Regions from separate parts of the Methylobacterium sp. 174MFSha1.1 genome, predicted to be linked through region 2. Evidence: predicted binding sites of a transcription regulator. Region 2 holds the regulator's gene; each other region holds the start of a gene.
The links. Region 2 encodes LexA, which represses DNA repair genes until DNA is damaged. Its sites were predicted from a motif close to TGTTCNNNNTGTGTTCNG; they were not measured.
Positions count from the first base shown of each region.

Region 1: a site for LexA is predicted at 4,102-4,119, ahead of BM430_RS08670 (type IA DNA topoisomerase). Genes of this name have one in related genera too.
Region 3: a site for LexA is predicted at 1,197-1,214, ahead of uvrA (excinuclease ABC subunit UvrA). Genes of this name have one in related genera too.

Region 1 is NZ_FPCB01000009.1:207,495-214,736, reverse strand. Features, by position in the region: gene BM430_RS08685 (ABC-F family ATP-binding cassette domain-containing protein) at 1-572, opposite strand, end outside; tRNA gene BM430_RS08680 (tRNA-Phe) at 1,308-1,383, opposite strand; tRNA gene BM430_RS08675 (tRNA-Phe) at 1,468-1,543, opposite strand; gene BM430_RS08670 (type IA DNA topoisomerase) at 1,661-4,069, opposite strand; gene BM430_RS08665 (ArsR/SmtB family transcription factor) at 4,285-5,274, shown strand; gene metF (methylenetetrahydrofolate reductase [NAD(P)H]) at 5,301-6,215, shown strand; gene metH (methionine synthase) at 6,733-7,242, shown strand, end outside.
Region 2 is NZ_FPCB01000054.1:9,169-16,410, forward strand. Features, by position in the region: gene BM430_RS30795 (MetQ/NlpA family ABC transporter substrate-binding protein) at 1-235, shown strand, start outside; gene BM430_RS34935 (hypothetical protein) at 916-1,089, shown strand; gene BM430_RS30805 (sulfonate ABC transporter substrate-binding protein) at 1,302-2,249, shown strand; gene BM430_RS30810 (LLM class flavin-dependent oxidoreductase) at 2,275-3,627, opposite strand; gene BM430_RS30815 (aliphatic sulfonate ABC transporter substrate-binding protein) at 4,050-5,000, shown strand; gene lexA (transcriptional repressor LexA) at 5,233-5,976, shown strand; gene BM430_RS30825 (cupin domain-containing protein) at 6,050-7,234, opposite strand.
Region 3 is NZ_FPCB01000009.1:88,633-95,874, reverse strand. Features, by position in the region: gene uvrA (excinuclease ABC subunit UvrA) at 1-1,050, opposite strand, end outside; gene BM430_RS08145 (DNA-3-methyladenine glycosylase I) at 1,253-1,930, opposite strand; gene BM430_RS08140 (YciI family protein) at 1,930-2,235, opposite strand; gene BM430_RS08135 (TetR/AcrR family transcriptional regulator) at 2,402-2,989, shown strand; gene BM430_RS08130 (Lrp/AsnC family transcriptional regulator) at 3,024-3,488, opposite strand; gene BM430_RS08125 (1-aminocyclopropane-1-carboxylate deaminase) at 3,655-4,665, shown strand; gene BM430_RS08120 (glycoside hydrolase family 25 protein) at 4,976-5,836, opposite strand; gene BM430_RS08115 (DUF488 domain-containing protein) at 6,039-6,482, shown strand; gene BM430_RS08110 (MFS transporter) at 6,586-7,242, shown strand, end outside.

The DNA of each region.
Region 1 (7,242 bases), on a different contig from region 2:
TAGCGCTCGAGGTAGTCGTAGAGCCAGAGCGTCCCTTCGATGTCGAGGTAGTTGGTCGGCTCGTCGAGCAGCAGCAGGTCCGGCTCGGAGAACAGCACCGCGGCGAGCGCCACCCGCATCCGCCAGCCGCCGGAGAAGTCGGAGCAGGGCCGCGCTTGCGCCTCCGCGTCGAAGCCGAGGCCGTGCAGGATCGCGGCGGCCCGGGCCGGGGCCGAGTGGGCGTCGATGTCGACGAGCCGGGTCTCGATCTCGGCCCGGCGCAAGCCATCGGCTGTCTCGGCCTCGGCGAGCAGCCGCGCCCGCTCGGTGTCGGCGGCGAGCACCACCGCGTGCAGGGTCTCGGGGCCGGCCGGCGCCTCCTGGGCGACGCCGCCGACCCGCGTGCCCTTCGGCAGCCCGATCGTACCGCCTTCCGTGGGGATTTCGCCCTGGATGATGCGGAACAAAGTGGTCTTGCCGGCGCCGTTGCGGCCGACGATCCCGACCCGCGCCCGTTCGGGCAGGGCGAAGCCGGCTTGGTCGAGGATCAGGCGGTCGCCGATCCGGTAGGTGAGGTCGTTCACGCGGAGCATGGCCGGCGTTGTGGCGGCGGCGGGCGTGGGAGGCAAGGGGCGGTGTGGTGCGTCGCACGGTCTACGGCGACGGAGGTTGCTCGCGGGTGCTCGCCTGTTCGGTGGCGCCGGTTCGGGTGAGCCCGCGGGTATGATCGAGGCGATCGGATCTCGGCGATCCCACCTGCGCCCTCACGCCGTGGAAGTGAATGCAGGGGCCTCGAAGCAGGGTTCCAGGGAACGCTGAGCGCCTATCCGACCGAAGTGCACAGAGATTGGAAGCGGACGCACCCCATCCCCACAAGTGTAGGGGCTGTCCGAGGAACAGAAGAGCCGCAGGCTTTTCCCCTCCCCCTCTGCGGGGGAGGGTGGCCCCTGCGTCAGCAGGGGTCGGGAGAGGGGACGCCGCTTCCGGATATGGCTGAGCCGTTTTGAAGGGCCCGAGCTGGATCAGCGTCGCGCTGCCCCTCTCCCGCCCGGCTTTGCCGGGCACCCTCCCCCGCAGAGGGGGGAGGGGAAAGCCCCGCGCTATGTCGTTTCCTCGGACATCCCTGCCACAAGGGGAAGACGAGGCTCGCTCAATCTTCATTTGACCGGATTAAGCGGAAACCGTCTCATCCCGCGCAATGCCGCAGAGTCTGGCGAATGTCACCTTAACTAAAAGGGTCAGGCGACCGTCTTTCCCCCGCCGATCGCCGCAGCAACAAGTCAGGGCCGGGTCTATCGATGGAAAGCCGAAGCATTCGTCTGGAGGAATGGTGCCCGGGGACGGAGTCGAACCGCCGACACTGCGATTTTCAGTCGCATGCTCTACCAACTGAGCTACCCGGGCGCACCGGCCGCGCAGGGCGACGGTCCAAGCACCAGAGATCGTCCTGGTCTCAGGACGGCACCACTCACGTCAGGGACGAGGAAGTGGTGCCCGGGGACGGAGTCGAACCGCCGACACTGCGATTTTCAGTCGCATGCTCTACCAACTGAGCTACCCGGGCCCGCCGGCTGCGCGGGGCAGCGGCGTTGAGCGGGGGTATAGAGACGCTCGGATCGCCTGTCCAGCCGTCTCGTACGGGCGCGCGGGCGATTGTTTGCCGGCGCCCGGCGCGTCGCCGTCACCCCTCCGCCGCCCGCCGACGGCGGGGCGCGCGGCCCGGACTCGCCGGGCTGCGCGGATTGCGGGTGCGGGGCTTCTTCGCCGAATTCTCCCGGGTGGCGGCCTCGCGGGCGGGGGCCGCCCGGGCGTCGGAGCGGGGCCCGTCGCCACCCGCATGGGCGTCGAGGAAGGCGCGGCAGGCGGCGAAATCGGTCTCGATCTCGGGTGGCAGTGCCTCCAGGCGCTTCGCCCGGGCGAGCGAGGCGGCGAAGCGCAGCATCGCCGGGGTCGGGGGACGGGTCGCGCCGTCGCCGGACGGCGCCATCTTCGGCCCCGCATGGGTGTTGAGGAAGACCCGGCAGGCGCCGGCATCCCGCTTGGCTTCAGGGGGGAGGGGGATGCCCTTGCGGGCGGCGAGCGAGGTCGCGAACGACACCATCGCGGCGGTCGGCGCGCGGCCGCCGCGGGGCGGGGCCTCGCCCGCGATCGCCATGCTCTCGACGGCCAGACGCTCGGCGCCCGAGACCGCACCGATCAAGGCCTCGACCCGCTCGCGGGTGCGCTGGCGGAAGGCGTTCGCCCGGCGCAGGGCCTCGTCCTTCGTCGTCGCCCGACCGATCTCGGCCAGCTCCGATTCGAACACCGCCCGCCCGACCGGGTCGCCATAGGCCGGAAAGACCCGGCGCACCGCGGCGACGAAGGCGAGGCCGACCTCCGTCACGGTGATCGCCGGATCCTTGCCCTTCAGCAGCGTGACGTAGTGGCTCTTCATCAGCTTCGGCAGCACCGCGTCGCGGGTCGCCGCGGTGCCGAGGCCCTTCGGCTCGGTCGGGTTGGCGGGGTTCTCCAGCGCCCGCTTCAGGGCGGGATCCTCGATCTGGTCGATCAGCCGGCCCATCACCACCGGCAACTCGCCCCGGGTGATGCGGCGGGGCGGCTCGGTCCGGGCGGTCTCGATCCTGGGCTTCCCGCCGGTGCCAGCCTCGCCGTCGCGGACCGGCGGCAGGCGGCCGGTGGTCGGCTCGTCGTCGGCCTTGGCCTTGCCGGGCACGACCTCGTCCTCGTCGGCCTCGGTGCCGTAGAGGGCGCGCCAGCCCGGCACCTTCACCACGCTGCCGGTGATGACGAAGCGCTTCGCGCCCAGCGGCGTCGGGACGTCGGCAGTGACCGTGGTGCGCGCGTCGATCCCGTCGGCCATGTGGGCGGCGAGGAAGTTCTTCGCGACGAGCAGCCAGAGCTTCAGCGCGTCGGGCGCGACGTCGCCCGGCCCCGGCACCTTGCGCAGCGGCACGATGGCGTGGTGCTCGCCCGGATCCTTGACGTAGTGGCCCTTCGGCCCGCGGCGGATCTGCGGGGTCGCGGGGTTGTGTGCGGCCAGATCTTTGTCGACGGGGGCGATCGCCGCGAGCACCGCGCCGGCATCCTTGGCCTGCGATTCGGGCAGGTGCACCGATTCGGTGCGGGGATAGCTGAGGAACCCCTTGTCGTAGAGCGCCTGCGCGTGGCGCGCCGTGACCTGCGGGTCCCAACCGAAGCGCTTGGCGCAGGCTCGCGCCAGGGTGTCCTTCGAGAAGAGCTTCGGCGGCGCCCGGCGCACGTCCTTCTGGACCACCGCGAGCGGGCCGGCCCAGCCCACGGCCGCGTCGCGGATCGCCTCGGCGTCCTTGACCTCGAAGATCTTGTCCTTCGGCGCGTGCCAGAGAGTCAGGCTCGCGCCGCTCTCCGTCGTCACCGGCAGGGCGATCTTGTAGAAGTCCCGCGGCACGAAGTTGCGGATGCGCTCCTCGAGGTCGGCGAGGATGGCGAGCGTCGGCGTCTGCACCCCGCCGAAGCGCCACGGCTCGCGGAAGGCCGGCGGGCGCAGGCGCAGGGACACCGCCCGCGTGCCGTTGAGGCCGAGATGCCAATCCTCGTATTGCCGGCACAGAGCCTCGAGATAGGCGGCGTAGTCGCGCTCGCCGGAATCGTCCTCGCGCGCCAGCAGCCCGAAGGCCCGGCGGATCGAGATCTCGTCGAGGGCGCCCAGCCGCAGCCGGTCGACCCGTCCGTGCCAGCCGAGATGCTCCAGCACCTCCCAGGCGATCATCGAGCCCTCGCGGCCCGGATCGGTGGCGATGATCACCCGCTCGACCCCGTCGAGCGCCTGCCGGATCGCCGCGAGCTTCGGGGCGTGCGACTGGCCCGAGCGGCCGTGACCGGGGGCGACCGGCAGCCGCTCCATCGCGATCGGCAGCGCGTCGAAGCGCCAGGGCTTCCAGTCCGGCCGGATCTCCCCGGGCTCGGCCACCTCCAGGAGATGGCCCTCGGCGGCGACGCAGATTGTGGTGGGCGAGCGGAAGAACCGCTGCACCTGGCGCATCGCCGAGGGCTTCTCGAAGAAGAAGAGGGTTTTGCCGGACGCTCGACCGGCGGAGGTGGCCTGCGCCATGGAAGCGGGTCGCTCCTGGACGGGCGGGCAGCCCGAACGAAGCGGGAACATACCGGAGGGGCACCGGAGCGGTCAACGGTCGGATCCCATGTTCCCCGCTAGGCTGGTCGCTCAGGTGCCGGTCACGCACCCTCCCGAAACACCGCTTGCGCCCTGCCCATTCCTCACATAAAGATATCTTTATGTTTCAAGTCGGAGGCGAGGAGCCCCTCGATATGACTGCCACCGTCCCCTTCGCCGATGCTCTGGGCGTGCTGCGCGCCGCGGCGGAGGAGACGCGCCTGCGCATCCTGGTGCTGCTCGGCGAGGGCGAGCTGTCGGTTTCCGACCTCACCGACATCCTCGGCCAGTCGCAGCCGCGGATCTCGCGCCACCTCAAGCTCCTGGTCGAGGCCGGGCTGGTGGTGCGCCACCGCGAGGGCGCCTGGGCGTTCTTCCGCCTGCGCGAGGGCGCGGCGGGGCTGGTGGCGCCCCTCGTCGCGGCGCTCGACGCCGCCGAGCCGCCGCTCTCCGAGGACCGGGCCCGACTCCAGGCGGTGCGGGCCCAGCGCGCGGAGGCCGCCCAGAACTTCTTCGCGCGGCTCGCGCCGCAATGGGACCGGGTGCGCTCGCTCCACGTGCCGGAGGCCACCGTCGAGGCGGCGGTGCTCGACGTGCTGGGTGGAGGGCCCATCGGCAGCCTCGTCGATCTCGGCACCGGCACCGGGCGGATGCTCGGCCTGCTCGCGCCCCGGGCCGCCCGGGCCACGGGGCTGGACGCCAACCACGCCATGCTGTCCGTGGCCCGCGCCAACCTGGAGCGCCAGGGCCTGACCCGGATCGACCTGCGCCAGGGCGACATCCACGCGCCGCCCTTCGGCCGGGCGAGCTTCGACCTCGTGCTGATCCATCAGGTGCTGCACTATCTCGACGACCCGGCCCGGGCCCTGCGCGAGGCCGCCCGCCTCGTCGCGCCCGGCGGCCGCCTGCTGGTGGTCGATTTCGCGCCCCACGGCCTCGAATTCCTCCGCGCGGACGAGGCGCACCGCCGCCTCGGCTTCGCCCCCGAGCAGGTCGCCGGCTGGCTCTCCGAGGCTGGCCTCACCGACGTGCGGCTGCGCCACCTCGCGCCCTCCGGGGCTGCGGAGCACCAGCTCACCGTCACGCTCTGGCTCGCCCATCATCCGGAGGCGGCCGCCGGTCTGCCCGACCGCGCCGTCGCCTGATTCGCCCCCTTCCGCCGAGGCCGCCGATGTACCCCACCGCCTTCCGCCCGAGCCGCGAGAGCCGCCGCCCGATCCGGGTCTCGTTCGAGTTCTTCCCGCCCAAGTCCCCGGAGATGGAGGCGACCCTGTGGTCGTCGATCGAGCGCCTGGCGCCGCTCGGCCCCAGCTTCGTCTCGGTGACCTACGGCGCCGGCGGCTCGACCCGCGAGCGCACCCACAACACCGTGTCGCGCCTCGTGCGCGAGACCGACCTGAAGCCCGCCGCCCACCTCACCTGCGTGGCGGCGACCAAGGGCGAGGTCGACGACGTGGTGCGGGCCTACCACGAGGCCGGCGTGCGCCACATCGTGGCCCTGCGCGGCGACCCGGCGGAGGGCGTCGGCACCGCCTACACCGCGCATCCGGGCGGCTACGAGCGCTCCTGCGACCTCGTCGCCGGCATCAAGCGCATCGGCGACTTCGAGGTCTCGGTCTCGGCCTACCCCGAGCGCCACCCCGAGGCCGTCTCCCTCGACCAGGACCTCGACGCCCTGAAGGCCAAGGTCGATTGCGGCGCCGACCGCGCCATCACCCAGTTCTTCTTCGACAACGACCTGTTCTTCCGCTACCTCGACCGGGTGCAGTCGCGCGGCATCGACATCCCGATCATCCCGGGCATCCTGCCGGTGCAGAACTTCAAGCAGGCGGCCAACTTCGCCCGCCGCACCGGCGCCTCGGTGCCGGACTGGCTCGCCGCCCGCTTCGAGGGGCTGGAGGACGACGTCGCCACCCGCAAGCTGGTGGCCGCGGCGGTGGCCGCCGAGCAGGTGCTGGACCTCGTTGACCGCGGCGTCACCGACTTCCACTTCTACACCATGAACCGCGCCGACCTCGTCTACGCGATCTGCCATCTGCTGGGCTTGCGTGCGGCGCCGGTGGCGGCGGAGAAGGCAGCGGCCTGACGATCGTCTCGAAGGAAGCTTGCCTTGACCGAATCGCAGGACGTGAGTGTTCCGCGGTTGCGCCAGATCTTGGCGGATCCTGCCGCTGGCCGGGGCCGCCGTCATCGAGGAGGCGCGGTCCTACGACGCGGAGCGGATCGAGGCACGCCTCAACGATCTCGAGCGACATGTAGCTGCACTTGAGGCCCGTATGGCTGGACAGGAGCAAGGTTAAGCGCGGGATCCCCCCTCTCCCGTGTGGGAGAGGGGCCGGGGGTGAGGGTGACACGCTTCAGTATCAAGCGCTGAGCGTCGAGCTGCCTGCACTACGGTCTGAGCTCGACTCAGAACCGTAGCACCCTCACCCCTACCCCTCTCCCACACGGGAGAGGGGATCCCGCGCTTCTCGGTTCGTCGGGCAGTGACATGGAAGCTGGCCGATACCCGAAAAGCTTCTCAATCAAACCGCGATAACGCGGCCCACATCGTCCCTTCGCGGCCCCGCGCCGCCCAAACGACCCATTGGAACCCCACCCCGATGACCGACTTCCGCCCCGCCGACGGTGCCGAAATCCTGACCGCCCTGCGCCGGCGCGCGGCGGAGAAAATCCTCGTCCTCGACGGGGCGATGGGCACGGTGATCCAGCGCCTCGGCCTGACCGAGGCCGATTTCCGCAGCGAGCGTTTTCGCGAGCACGCCCACGACCAGAAGGGCAACAACGACCTCCTGATCCTCAGTCAGCCCGACGCGATCCGGCAGATTCACCTCGACTACTTCCTCGCCGGCGCCGATGTCGTCGAAACCAACACCTTCTCGGGCACCACGATCGCTCAAGCCGATTACGGCATGGAGGCGATCATCCACGAGCTGAACGCGCAAGGCGCGCGCCTCGCCCGCGAGGCCGCCATCCTCGCCGAGAAGCAGGACGGGCGCCGCCGCTTCGTCGCCGGGGCGATCGGCCCGACGAACCGCACCCTGTCGATCTCGCCGGACGTCAACAACCCGGGCTACCGCGCCGTGACCTTCGACCAGGTCCGCGAGGCTTAC
Region 2 (7,242 bases):
GCTCGCGATCATCAACGGCAACTACGCGCTCGAGGCCGGCCTGACCCCGGCAAAGGACGCGCTGGCGCTCGAGAAGGCCGAGAACAATCCCTACGCCAACATCTTCGTCACCACGCAGGCCCTGGCGAAGGACCCGCGGGTGCAGCGCCTCTCGGTGCTTCTCGCCTCGCCCGAGGTCGCGACCTTCATCCGCGAGAGGTACCGCGGCTCCGTCGTGCCGGTCCACGGCGGCTGAACGGCTCCTCCGATCTCGGCGCGAGAGGCCCCGCGGCCGGTCTGGCAAAAGCGGGCGCTGGGCCGGGCACCGCCGCGCGAAAGGATCCCCAGCCCTCTGCTCCGGCACCCCGATCGCGACGGCTGGGGCGGCGACACGCCGCCCGCCGAACTGGCCGGCGTCCGACCCCCGGATACCTCGCCGCCCTGCGCCGTCAGTTCGGCCGTTACCTCCTGCGGCTCGTCACCTTCGATCTCGGTTTCCCGCACAGCCAGGGCCTGCCGGTGACGACGTCGATCCCTCGACCGCCGACGAGGAGGCCGGGGCGGTCGGGGAGCGTGGATGCCCCTTCGTGCCGCGCGGTACCGTGGCGACCGGGCAATGCCGCGCCGAGGCTCCGCCTCTGCACTCCGCCGGACGTGGGTGCCTCGCGTGCCATCGCGTCGCTCTCGCGGCGTGATCCGGGGCGCATCCCGGCCATGCTGCCGGTGCGGCCGCCTCGGGAGAAAGCGAATGCCTGGAACGGCGGCGACTCGAAAGGATCGCCTCCTCTTCCCGTCGTATAAAGCAATATAAATCTATCGACTTGCGTCTTTATTCAACTCTATCATGGCGACAAAGCGAGGCTGCGCCGTCCTGGTTCGAGAAGAGGAATGATCACGATGAGCCTGTGGTCGCGCCAGACGTTCGGGAGGTCCGACATGGCGCCCGGCAGAAGCGTTGTCGGGCTCAAGCCCGGCGATGCCGCCCGGCAGAACGCCGCCGACGACCGGAGCACCGCCCGGCAGGGAGACGGGGCGACCGGCGACGACCGGCAGCGGTCGCAGCGGCTGGCCGCCGCCAAGCAGTTCGACCTCGACGGCCAGATCGGCTGAGCCGGTCCCAGCTCGTTCCCTCGACGCGATCCGGGCACTCGGCCGATGCGGGGCTGTCCAGACAAAGAAAAAGGTGCGGATTTCCCTTCTCTTCGCCCCCGGGGAGCGGAGGATGTCCGCGCCTCGTCTTTCCCTGGACAGCCCTGCGGCGAACGGGACTTCGTCCGCCCCGGTCCCTCGCCGATGCCTCCACCGATGGAAGTTCGTCCGACATGACGCTCACCCGACGCTCCTTTTCCACCGGAACGGCCGCGGCTCTCGCGGCGCTCGCGACGGGGAGCCCGGCCCGGGCCGACCGCGTCCTGCGCGTCGGCTATCAGAAATACGGCACGATGCTGCTGCTGAAGGCCCGCGGCAGTCTGGATACGGCGCTCAAGCCCCTCGGCTTCCGGGCCGAGTGGCGGGAATTCCCGGGCGGGCCGCAGCTGCTGGAGGCGCTCAACGCCAAGGCCGTCGACATCGGCGTCGTCGGCGAGACGCCGCCGATCTTCGCCCAGGGCGCCGGCGCGCCCCTGGTCTACCTCGCCCACGAGCCGCCCGCCCCGAAGAGCGAGGCGATCGTCGTGCGGAAGGACAGCCCGATCCGCTCCGTCGCCGACCTGAAGGGAAAGAAGGTCGCGCTCAACAAGGGCTCGAACGTCCATTACCTGCTCGTGCGCGCCCTGGAGGAGGCCGGCCTCGCCTACGCGGACATCCAGACCGTCTTCCTCGCTCCCGCCGACGGGCGGGCGGCCTTCGATGGCGGATCGGTCGATGCCTGGGTGATCTGGGATCCGTTCCTGGCCGCCGTCGAGGTGTCGAGCGGCGCCCGTGTCTTGCAGGACGCGACCGGGCTCGCGGCCAACCACCAGTTCTACGTCGGCGAACGCGCCTTCGTGGAGGCGCAGCCCCAGGCCATCGACGCGGTGCTGGCGGCGATCACCGTGATCGACCGCGAGACCAACGGCGTCACCGAGGCGGCGGCGCGCGAGCTGAGCCCGGCGGTCGGCATGCCGGTGCCGATCCTCGCCCGTGCGCTCGCCCGCCAGAGCTGGGGCGTCGTCCCGCTGGGGCCCGAGGTGATCGCCGGGCAGCAGCGCATCGCCGACACGTTCCTGCGCCTCGGCCTGCTGCCGCGGCCGATCCAGGTGGCGGACGCCGTCCGGCAGGCGCGCTCGTAGGGTGCGGATTCGTCCTCGCGCCGCCTCAAGCGTGGCGGTGGCGTGCGGCCGGGTGGGTCGTCTCGACCCGGTCGCGCCCGAACAGCTTTCGCCGCAGCGGGCCGTCGCGATAGGCGGTCGGGTAGCGCCCGCGCCGCTGCAATTCGGGGACGACATACGCGACGATGTCGGCGAAGGTCTCGTGCGCGACCACGTAGGCAAGGTTGAACCCGTCGATCCCGGTCGCCGCCACGAAGGCCTCGAGCGCGTCGCAGATCGTGGCGGGCGAGCCGCAGAAGACCGGGCCGATCCCGCCGATCCCGACATGCTCGGCCACTTCCCGCACCGTCCAGACCCGGCCCGGATCGGCGCGCGTGACGTTGTCCATCGCGGAGCGCCCGGCATCGTTCTCGACGTGCCGGACCTCGGCGTCGAGGTCGAGCGTCGAGAAGTCGACCCCGGTCCAGCCCGACATCAGGGCGAGCGCGCCCTCGTGGCTGACATAGGAGCGGTACTCGGCGAGCTTCGCCTGCGCCCGCGCGTCGGTCTCGGCGACGACGAGCGTGGCGAGCGCGTAGATCAGGATGTCGTCCGGCTGCCGGCCCTCCTCGACCGCGGCCTGCCGGAGCGCGGCGACGCGCGGGGCGATCACCTGCGGCGAGGGACCCGACACGAACACGCATTCGGCGTGGCGGGCCGCGAAGCCGCGCCCCTTCGGCGAGGTCCCGGCCTGGTAGATCACCGGGGTGCGCTGCGGCGAGGGCTCGCCGAGATGCACGCCCTCGACCCGGAAATGCGGGCCTTCGTGCCGGATCGCCCGGACCCGGGAGGGATCGGCGAACACGCCCGCCGCCCGATCGCGCCTGACCGCGCCGTCGTCCCAGCTGCCCTCCCACAGCTCGTAGACGACCGCCATGTACTCCTCGGCGAGGTCGTAGCGGTCGTCGTGGGCGCGCTGGCGGTCGAGGCCCATCGCGCGGGCGGCGGAATCAAGGTAGCCGGTGACGACGTTCCAGCCGATGCGGCCCGCCGTCAGGTGGTCGAGCGTCGTGAAGCGGCGGGCGAGCAGGTAGGGCGCCTCGTAGGACAGGTTCACGGTGACGCCGAAGCCGAGATGCTCCGTCACCGCCGCCATCGCCGGCACGACGAGGAGCGGATCGTTGACCGGCACCTGCGCGGCGTGCCGCAGGGCGGCGGCGGGCGAGCCACCATGGACGTCGTAGAGCCCGACCACGTCGGCGAGGAACACGCCGTCGAAGCAGCCCCGCTCGAGCAAGCGGGCGAGGTCGGTCCAGTAGGAGGGGGTGGTGTAGTCGGCCGAGCGGTCGCGCGGATGGCGCCACAGGCCGGGCGACTGGTGCCCGACGCAGTTCATCTCGAAGGCGTTGAAGCGGATCATGGCTCGGTTGGCGTGGCGATAGGGCAGGAGAGATCGCTCGACCGATTATCACGTCGGCGTCCTTGGGCTGGCGCGGAATCGCGCCGCAGCGGGGCCGAAAGCCGTCGCGCGTCAGGTTCAGCATCCATACTGAGCCAGCTCGTCAGATCGAGCCATTCCAAAACCGGCGATCAACATAAAAAAATGTTTTCAGTCTCTCCGGTCGGGGAGAATATAATTCCTATGCCGTGGCATGGCAGGTATCCGGCCGATCTCTCCATCGAGATCCGCCAGAGAGACCGAAGACATGTTTGGGAAGCAACGGATTTTTGCCGCCGCACCCTTTGACGGTCGGACAGACTGTGATTGATAGGCGCCGAGACCACACCGGCGAGGCGCGAGCTCTTTCACGCCCCGACATTCCCGCCCGAGGATTCGATCCGATGTCGACCACCCGTCGAACCGTGCTCGCGGGCCTCGCCGCCTCGGCCGCCTTGAGCCGCCCCGTCCGGGCCGCCGCACCGCTGCGCATCGGGTACCAGCGCTCCTCGACGCTGATCGCCCTGCTGCGCCAGGACGGCAGCCTGGAACAGGCCCTGTCGGCGCAGGGCGTCGGCCTGTCCTGGCACGAATTCACCAGCGGCCTGCCGATCATGGAAGCGCTCAACGCCGGCTCGATCGACGTCTCGGCCGACGTCGCCGACACGGTGCCGGTCTTCGCGCAGGCGGCCGGCGCGCGCATCACCTACCTCGCGCAGGAGGCGGCTTCGCCCGAAGCCCAAGGAATCCTGGTACCGAAGGATTCGGGCCTCCGCTCCGTGGCCGACCTCAAGGGCAAGCGGATCGCGGTCACCAAGGGGGCGGGCAACCACTTCCTGGTCCTCGCCGCACTCAAGGAGGCCGGCCTGTCCTTCCGCAGCATCGTGCCGGCGTACCTGAGCCCGGCCGACGGGCGGGCCGCGCTGGAGAGCGGGGGCGTCGAGGCCTGGGCCGCCTGGGACCCGTTCCTGACCGCGGCGCACAAGCAGGCCGGCGCGCGGGTCCTGCGCGACGGGGCCGGGCTGTCGCTCTACAAGCGCTACTACCTCGCCGCCGACGCTTACGCGGCGGCGAACGGGCCGGTGCTCGGCCTCCTGTTCGGCAAGCTGGCGCAGACCGGGGCCTGGGTGAAGGCGAACCCGGCCGAGGCCGCCGCGCGCCTCGCCGCGCTCTGGAAGCTCGATCCCGAGATCGTCCTGGCGGCGAACGCCCATCGCAGCTATCGGGTCGAGCCCGTCACCCGGGACGGGCTCTCCGAGCAGCAGACGATCGCCGACGCGTTCCGCGCCGAGGGGCTGCTGCCGCGCGCCGTCGACACCGCCGCCCTCGAGATCTGGGCACCTCCTGTGCGCTGACCGGTCCGAAAACTCTGAGGCGGATCGAGGAACTGGTCCTGCTTCGGGCGGTGCCTCGGCGATGCAGGATGCCCAGTGATCGGAGACGATGCCCGGGTCTTCCCTGTTGCGCGGATATATTTCCGCCCCACGGGCGCCGCAGTTCCAGACCCGCTTGCGGAACACTTGCGGAACGCTTACCATGTTCGCGATTTGTTTCCGGAGCGCGCCAGCGCGGGGATGAGAGTGTCACATGCTCACGCGTAAGCAGTTGGACCTGCTCCGCTTCATTCAGCAGAGAATGCGCGAGACGGGCGTCCCCCCGTCCTTCGACGAGATGAAGGACGCCCTCGATCTCAAATCGAAATCGGGCATCCACCGGCTGATCACGGCGCTGGAGGAGCGCGGCTTCCTGCGCCGTCTGCCGAACCGGGCCCGGGCGATCGAGGTGATCCGCATCCCCGACGCGGTGACCGGGCCCGTGGCGGCCGCGCCCGTGCCGACCGCCGAGGTCGTGCGGTTCAACCCCAGCGTGGTCGAGGGCGGGCGCGCCCACGAGCCGAAGCGGCCCGCCGGCATCCCCGCGATGACGATGGCGTCGGACGAGAGCGGCCAGTCGGTCAGCGTGCCGGTGATGGGCCGGATCGCCGCCGGTACGCCGATCTCGGCGATCCAGAGCCAGAGCCGCTCGGTGGCGATGTCGCCGGACTTCCTCGCCAGCGGCGAGCACTACGCGCTCGAGGTGCGCGGCGACTCGATGATCGAGGCCGGCATCCTCGACGGCGACCTCGTGGTGATCCGTCGCCAGGAGACCGCCAATACCGGCGACATCATCGTGGCGCTGATCGACGACGAGGAGGCGACCCTCAAGCGCCTGCGCCGCCGCGGCTCCTCGATCGCGCTGGAAGCCGCCAACCCGGCCTACGAGACCCGGGTGCTCGGGCCGGACCGGGTGCGGATCCAGGGCCGGCTGGTGAGCCTCGTCCGCAAGTATTGAAGGACAGGACGGGGCGGACCGGATGCCGGCCCGCCCCGTCCTCCTTCAGAATCCTCGTGAGCCGCCCGCGCCCTCAGGCGGTCCGGCTGAAGACCCGCGACGCCGTCGGGAAGCCGGCGGCGGCCTGCTCGTCGAGGCCGAGATTGGCGGCGAGCAGGTGGCGCGGCGCCTGGGCGAGCCAGCCCGCCAGCGACGTCTCGCTGTAGACCCCGCTGTCGTGCACGCCGACGATCTCGGCCGTCCCGGTCCCGATATTCTCGACGGAATGCCCGCAGGCCCGCGGGATGTAGGCGCAGTCGCCCGGGCCCAGCTCCGCCACGGCCAGGCGCTTGTCCGGCCCGAACAGGGTCACGCGGGTGCGCCCCCGCAGGACGTAGTGCCACTCGTTCGCGCCCGGATGCCAGTGCGGGGTGTGGATCGCGCCGGGCGCGAGCCGCACGAGGAGACCCGTCATCCCCGCCGAGACCGGGAAGGCGCTCGCGGGCGCCACCCGCATCGTGCTGCCGGCGGCATCCACGATCGTGTCGCTCCCCGCCAGCCCGTAGCGATGCGACCGCGACGGCGCGAGCGGCCGCTCGGCCCGCGCGGCCGGGGCGTCGAGGGGCAGGACGGGGCCCTGCATGATGTAGGTCTCGCCCGGGGGCAGGGCTGCCAGCGTCGCCTCCGGCACGCCGAGGGCGTGGCCGAGGATCGCCGGATCGAGGCGGCTCATCCAGTCGGAGAGCCCGAAGGTGCCGTGCTCGCCGTAGAGGCCGTCGTCGAAGGCGAGGATCGCGTGGCACGGCTCGGTCCCGAGGGACTGGATCGCGTGGGCGTGGCCGCCGGGAAAGTACCAGGTGTCCCCGGGCGCGAAGTTGACGACCTCCATCTCGCCGGCGGCGTCGATCACCGTCGCCTGGCAATGCCCGGCGACGATGTAGCCCCACTCGGCGGAGGTGTGCCAATGCATCTCGCGCACGCCGCCCGGGTTGAGGAACAGGTGCGCGCCGGCGATCCCGGTGGCGATGGGGAGCTGGCGGGTCGTGACGTCGCGGGCCCAGCCGCCCGAGGTCGCCTTGATCGGCCCGGCGTCGAGCGAGATGGTGAAGGCCGGCGCCGCCCCCGCCTTGTGGGGAATCGTGCGCAGGAAGGTGCCGGCCGGGGCGACGTCGGCGCCGGCGGCGTGACCGTCATCGGCCGCGGCGAAGGCGCCGCCGACGGCGAAGCTGCTGCCCGCGGCCAGGGCTCCGAGGAAGACGCGGCGGCTGGTCTGGTCCATGAAGCCCT
Region 3 (7,242 bases), on a different contig from region 2:
GGTGCGGAAGCGGTAGTGACGCGCGAGCGCGTCGAGGGTCTGGCCGTAATAGGGCGAGGTCGACTTCGCCCAGGGCGCGACGGCGCCGCGCGACAGGCTCAAGGCCTCGTCGGCGATGACCAGCGTCGGGTCGATCCGCATCTCGTGGCCGATGCCGCCGCAGGTCGGGCAGGCGCCGAAGGGATTGTTGAACGAGAACAATCTCGGTTCGATCTCGGGAATCGTGAAACCGGAGACCGGGCAGGCGAAGCGCGACGAGAAGGTGATGGGATCCGGGACGGCGCCTTCCTCGGGCGTGTCCGCGAAGGCCACCACCGCGATGCCGTCGGCGAGGTCCAAAGCGGTCTCGAACGAGTCGGCCAGCCGCGAGGCCATGTCCGCCCGCACCACGATTCGGTCGACCACGACGTCGATGTCGTGCTTCAGCTTCTTGTCGAGCTTCGGCACGTCGTCGATGGCGTAGTACTCGCCGTCGATGCGCAGGCGCTGAAAGCCCTTCTTCTGGAACTCGGCGATCTCCTTGCGGTACTCGCCCTTGCGGCCGCGCACGACGGGGGCCAGCAGGTAGAGCCGGGTCTTCTCGGGCAGCGCCAGCACCCGGTCGACCATCTGGCTGACGGTCTGGCTCTCGATCGGCAGGCCGGTCGCGGGCGAATACGGGATGCCGACCCGCGCCCACAGGAGGCGCATGTAGTCGTAGATCTCCGTGACGGTGCCGACCGTCGAGCGCGGGTTCTTCGAGGTCGTCTTCTGCTCGATCGAGATCGCCGGCGACAGCCCGTCGATCTGGTCGACGTCGGGCTTCGCCATCATCTCGAGGAACTGGCGCGCATAGGCCGAGAGCGATTCGACGTAGCGGCGCTGCCCCTCGGCGTAGATGGTGTCGAAGGCGAGCGACGATTTCCCTGAGCCGGACAGCCCGGTGAACACCACGAGCTTGTCGCGGGGGATCGTCAGGTCGACGTTCTTCAGGTTGTGCTCGCGGGCGCCCCGCACCGCGATCACGCGGCCCTCCGCGGAACGGTCGAAGAGCTTGTCGAGAGAGGCCATGCAGAGGGGCTCCGGGCCGGGGTCGACACGGCCAGGCTTGATGGGACCGGGATCGGCCGGGAGCCCGTGACGTTCGGAGAGCCCATCGACCGTGATGGTGACCAGATGGGGCGCGGGGGCGCCCGAGCCAAGTCTGCCCTCACGACTAGAACAAACTGCGTACAGGAGCAACCGCGGCGCCGGCTCCGCCGTCAATGCTAGCTCAGGACGGAACGCTCAGCGCCAGGATACGGCTGATCTCCGTGAGATTGCGCCCCGATTCGGCGGACCACCGATTGAAGGCGCGCTGGACCAGCGCCAGATCGCGGGCGGAACTCGGCGCACGTGCGACGACGCCTTCCCGGATCAGCGCTGCGACGACGTCCCTCGTGGTGACGAAGGCCGGCTTGCCGATCGCCCGCAGGACGCGCATGCCCGAATCGCCACCGAGATGACGGCCGCGCTCCTGCAACAGCCGCAGCAGGCCGACGAGGTCCTCCTCGGGCCAGTCAGCCAGGAATCGGGCGGCCGAGCCGTGCTCGCGCGCGAGTGCCACCAGCAGGGCCGCGTTGACGCGCACCGCATCGATCTTGGCGCGGTTGCGGACGATCCCCCGGTCGGCGGCCAGGGCGTCGATGTCCTCGTCGGTCAGCGCCGCGCAGGCCTGCGGATCGAAGTCCCGGAAGGCGCTCTCGAAGGCCGGCCATTTCGCGGCGATCACCGGCGCGGAGAAGCCGGCGCTGAAGATGCGCCGCGTCATCGCGGCCAGGATGCGGTGATCGGGCAAAGCGGCGATCCGGTCGCGCGGGAGGACCGGCGTCTCGCCGAGCTTCGCCTCCAGGGCCGCGAGGCCGCCCTTGCGCGACGCCGCCTCGGCCAGGATCACGGAGAAGGGCCGCATCACGCCGGCTCGCCCGTGAACCAGGGCTCGCACCATTCCTGCCGCATCACCGGCCGGAACTCCGTGAAGGTGAAGCGGGCGACGCCGGCCCGGCGAAACGGCTCGGCCTCGAACAGCGTTTCGAGGTCTTCGCGGCTCTCGGCCCGTGCCACCAGGAACCCACCGACCGGCGGTTCCTTCGGCCCCGAGCATAGGAAAAGCCCACGATCGTACCCATCCTTCAAGAAGTCCCGGTGGCTTGGTATCAAAGGAGCAACCGCCTCGAACGGAACGAGATACGTCGCCTCGACGATGAAATGCTTCATCTCGTGATTCCCACGCGGAGAGGATGTTTTTGGTCCGAGAACGGATGCCGCGCCGGTGCGGCGACGCGCGACACCGTGACTTGAATCGGAGGGACCTGCCGCTATGGCAGATCCGGACTCGAATGTGGTACGAACCGGTCGGTCACATGTCAATCGAGGAACCACGATGGATCAAGCGCCGAAGGGGCCGCCACGGGCGCGCGACAGGATCTTCGCGGTCGCGGCCGAGCGGTTCTACCGCGACGGAATCCGGTCGGTCGGCGTCGAGGCCATCGTCAAGGAGGCCGGGGTCACCAAGATCAGCCTCTACCGCAGCTTCCCGTCGAAGGACGACCTCGTCCTCGCCTACCTTGAGGAGCGGTCGCGGCGGTTTCTCGAACGCTGGGACGAGACGTTCGACCGATACGACGACCCGGACGAGAGGCTCCGCGCGATCATGGCCTCCCTGGTCGAGCGGACGACGCAGGAGGGATACCGGGGCTGCCCCTTCATCAACTTCTGCGCCGAGTTCGCCGATCCGGACCATCCCGGCCGGCAGATCGCGCGGGACACGAAGACGGCGTTGCGGGAGCGGTTCCGGCACCTCGCCGGGGCGCTGCGGGCGAGGGATCCCGGCCAGCTCGCCGACGGCCTGCTCCTGCTCGTGGAAGGGGCCTACGCGATCAGCCAGACCCATGGCGGCGGGCCGGACGGCGTCGGGCACGCGCTCGTCCAGGCGGCGGAGGCGCTCGTGGCGCAGCAGCGGGCGCGATAGGCGTGCTGCGCGGCCCGTGCCGCGCCGTGCTCCCTCACAAGCTCAAGGGCGCGTTGTCGATCACCTCCTTCATGACGAAGAAGGTCCGGGTCTGGCGCACCCCGGGCAGGGCGATCAGGATCTCGCTGTGCATCCGGTTGAAGTCGGTCATGTCCGAGACCCGGATCTTGAGGAAGTAGTCGAAGTCGCCGGCGACGAGGTGGCAGTCGAGGAGCGTCGGCATGGCGAGGGCCGCGGCCTCGAAAGCCGAGAAGGCCTCGGGCGTCGAACGGTCGAGCACCACGCCGACGAGGACCAGCGAGCCGCGCCCCACCCGCTCGGGGGCCACCACGGCGCGCACGCCGCGAAGATACCCTTCGTCGAACAGGCGCTGGGTGCGGCGGTGGCAGGTCGCCGGGCTGGTGTTGACGCGCTTGGCGAGCTCGGCGTTGCCGATGCGGCCATCCTCCTGCAGCAGACGGAGAATTTTCAGATCGATGCGGTCGAGTCCGCCGGGCATGAAAGATCCTTCCGCCGAATGGCCGTTTCACGGAAGGCAGTAGCATAACGATCCGGTTCAGAGGCCCGTCCGCACCAAAATTCGTTCAACTTCGAGAGCACCTTCCGCCAGGGGCCTGCTACAACGGTCACGGCTTCCAGACAGGACCCCGGCGATGACCCAATCGATGCTGTCGCAGTTCGAGCGCTACCCCCTGACCTTCGGCCCGACCCCGATCGAGCACCTGCCGCGCCTGACCGCCCATCTCGGCGGCGACGTGCAGATCTACGCCAAGCGCGAGGACTGCAACTCAGGGTTAGCGTACGGCGGCAACAAGCTGCGCAAGCTCGAATACATCGTGCCGGACGCGATCGCCTCGGGCGCCGACACCCTGGTGTCGATCGGCGGCGTGCAGTCGAACCACACCCGCATGGTGGCGGCGGTGGCGGCCAAGATCGGCATGAAGTGCCGGGTGATCCAGGAAGCCTGGGTGCCGCACGAGGACGCGGTCTACGACCGGGTCGGCAACATCATGCTGACGCGCATCATGGGCGCCGAATCGCAGCTCGTCGACGACGGCTTCGACATCGGCATCCGCGACAGCTGGAAGCAGGCGATCGAGGACGTGAAGGCCAAGGGCGGCAAGCCCTACGCGATCCCGGCCGGCGCCTCGGTGCACAAGTTCGGCGGGCTCGGCTATGTCGGCTTCGCCGAGGAGGTCCGCCGCCAGGAGGCCGAGATGGGCCTCCACTTCGACTATATCGTGGTCTGCACCGTCACCGGCTCGACCCATGCGGGCATGGTGGTCGGCTTCAAGCCCGACGGCCGCGCCCGCAACGTGATCGGCATCGACGCCTCCTGCACGCCGGCCCAGACCCGGGCGCAGGTGCTCGAGATCGCCCGCAACACCTCCGCCCTCGTCGGTGCCGGCGAGATCACCGAGGACGACGTGGTGATCAAGGAGGAGTACGCCTACCCGGTCTACGGCGTGCCCTCGAAGGAGACGGTCGAGGCGATCCGCCTCTCGGCCCGGCTCGAGGCGATGATCACCGACCCGGTCTACGAGGGCAAGTCGATGCAGGGCATGATCGACCTCGTCCAGAAGGGGTTCTTCCCCAAGGGTTCGAAGGTGCTCTACGCCCATCTCGGCGGCGCGCCGGCGCTCAACGGCTACAGCTACACCTTCCGCAACGGCTGAGCGGGGGGAGGGGCTGTTCGGGAAACTTCTCGTTGTCGAACCGCCCCTGGACCTGCCACCCTCCAAGTCATCCCGGGGCCGCGCAGCGGAACCCGGGATCCATAAACGCCGACGCTTCAAGATGAGGCGGAACGCGATCCGCCTCGTTCTCCGTCGTCAGCGGTTATGGATCCCGGGTTCTCGCTTGCAGCGAGCCCCGGGATGACACTGAGGGCGGCCGGTCCGCTTGCGGGAAACCAGTGATGAAACAACAAGAAGCCCGGCCGCTCGTCGCGGACCGGGCTTCTTCGTCTTCGCTACCGCGTGGCCGTCACTTGTCCGTGCAGAGCCCTGCATCCGAGAGCCGGCGATGATGGCGCGGGTCGCAATCGGTCGCCAGGAACGAGGCCCATTCGGCCTTGGTGCCGTAGAAGGCGTTGCGGTCGACGTCGCCGCGCACGCCCGGCACCCGGCCGGTCGAGGTGAACTGCCACAGCATCCAGTCGCGGTTGACGTAGCGCTGCTCCGGCTCGGCAGCGGTGGAGCGGACCCAGTGCGGGTAATCCGGCAGCTCGCCCTCCAGCACGTCCTTGTGGAACGTGATGTCGGTGTAGATAATCGGCCGCTTGCCGGTATAGGCCTCCATCTCGCGGAGCATGTATTCGGTCATCGCGAGGGCCTGGGCCTTCGGCAGCTTCTTCGGGCAGAGCTGCGAGTGGCCGTTCCACTCGACGTCGAGGACCGGGGGCAGGGCGGTCGGGTCGTTGGGGACGTTGCGCTTGAACCAGTCCATCTGGTCCTTGGCCGAGCGGCACCAGAACACGAAGTGGTAGGCGCCGCGCGGCACGCCGGCCCGGCCGGCGCCGTCCCAGTTCTCGCGGAAGCGGTCGTCGACGTGGTCGCCGCCCTCGGTCGCCTTGATGTAGGCGAACTGGGTGCCGGCGCCCTTGACCGAGGTCCAGTCGATCGGCCCCTGCCACTTCGAGACGTCGATGCCCTGGATCGGGTGGTTCTTCGCCTTGGCGACCCCCGGATGGGGCTTCACGTCGCCCTTGGTCGGGTAGAAATCGGCGCCGCCGCCGGCGCAGGCCGCCAGCGCGGCGAGGCTCGCCGCCGCGACGGCGCGCTTGCCCCACCGGACGCTGCGCGACAGCACGGAGGACCACGGGGCGGGGGGGATCGTCGACTCCATCGGCATCGGGGCGCGGCCTGACTTCACGCGGAACACTATGGCTATTCGATGCGGTGGGGCGGGTTAATGGAAGCTTGACGGGATCTGAACGGAATTCCGAAACGCGTGACGCAAAAGCCACGTAAGGCCGGCGCACGGCTCGTCCACGCCTCGTCCATCGGGCATAAGCCCCGGCCGAACTTGATGTTTGCCGGGGCGAAGAATGGCCAAGGTTCTGTTTACCATCGGGTACGAAGGCGCCGATACGGAGCGCTTCACCGCCGCCCTGCGCGGTGCCGGCGTGGCGACGCTCGCCGATGTGCGGGCGGTGGCGGCCTCGCGCAAGCGGGGCTTCTCGAAGAGCGCGCTGGCCGCGGGGTTGATGGAGGCGAGCATCGGTTACGCGCATCTGCGCAGCCTCGGCACGCCGAAGGCCGGCCGCGAGGCGGCGCGCGCCCATGACGCGGCGCTGATGCGGCGGATCTACTGCGACGAGGTGCTGGACACGGCCTCGGGCGAGGCCGCCCTCGACGAGCTGGCGGCCCTGGCGGCGGCCGGGCCGACCTGCCTGCTCTGCTTCGAGCGCGACCCCGAGCGGTGCCACCGGCGGGTCCTGAGCGAGCGGCTGGCGGCGAGGGGGTTCGACGTCGTCGATCTGTTCGCGTGAGGCGCCGCGGCAGCCCCCTCGGCCCGTTTCTCGATTCGACCTGGACCCGCGAACCGCCACGCCGCATCATGCCGTCCGTCCGCTGCCCGGCCATCGCCCGAAGATGCTCATCCCCTCGCCGACGGCCCGTGCCGTCGCTGCCCTCGCCCTGACGCAGATCATCGGGTGGGGCGCCACGTTCTGGCTGCCCGCGGTCACCGGGCCGGCCATGGCCGGCGAACTCGGCATGGCGCTTCCCCTCGTCATGGCCGGGCCGACGGTCATGCTCGTCGTCATGGCCGCCGTGACCTGGCCGCTGAGCGACGTCTTCGAGCGTGTCGGTGCGCGCCCGGTCATGATCGCCGGATCGGCCCTGGGCGCGGCGGGCCTGCTGATCCTGGCTTCGGCCGACGGCCCGGCGCTCTACTTCGTGGCGTGGGTCGTCGTCGGGCTGGCGGGCGCCGGAATGCTGACCACCCCGGCGCAGATCGCCGTGACCGAGATCGCCGGCGGCGCGGCGCGGCGGGCGCTCGGCCTGCTGGTCCTCGCCGGCGGGCTGACCTCGACGATCGTCTGGCCGCTCTCGGGGCTCCTGCAGGCCCAGTGGGGCTGGCGCGCGACGATCCTGTCCTACGGCGTCACGATGCTGCTCGTCTGCGTGCCGCTGCACTGGACGACGCTCGCGCGGAGGCCCGGGACGCGATCCGGCCCGGAAGCCGCCGCGCCCGCCGGCCTCGATCGGGTGCGCTTCACCCTGCTCGCCCTGAGCTTCGCGGCGAAC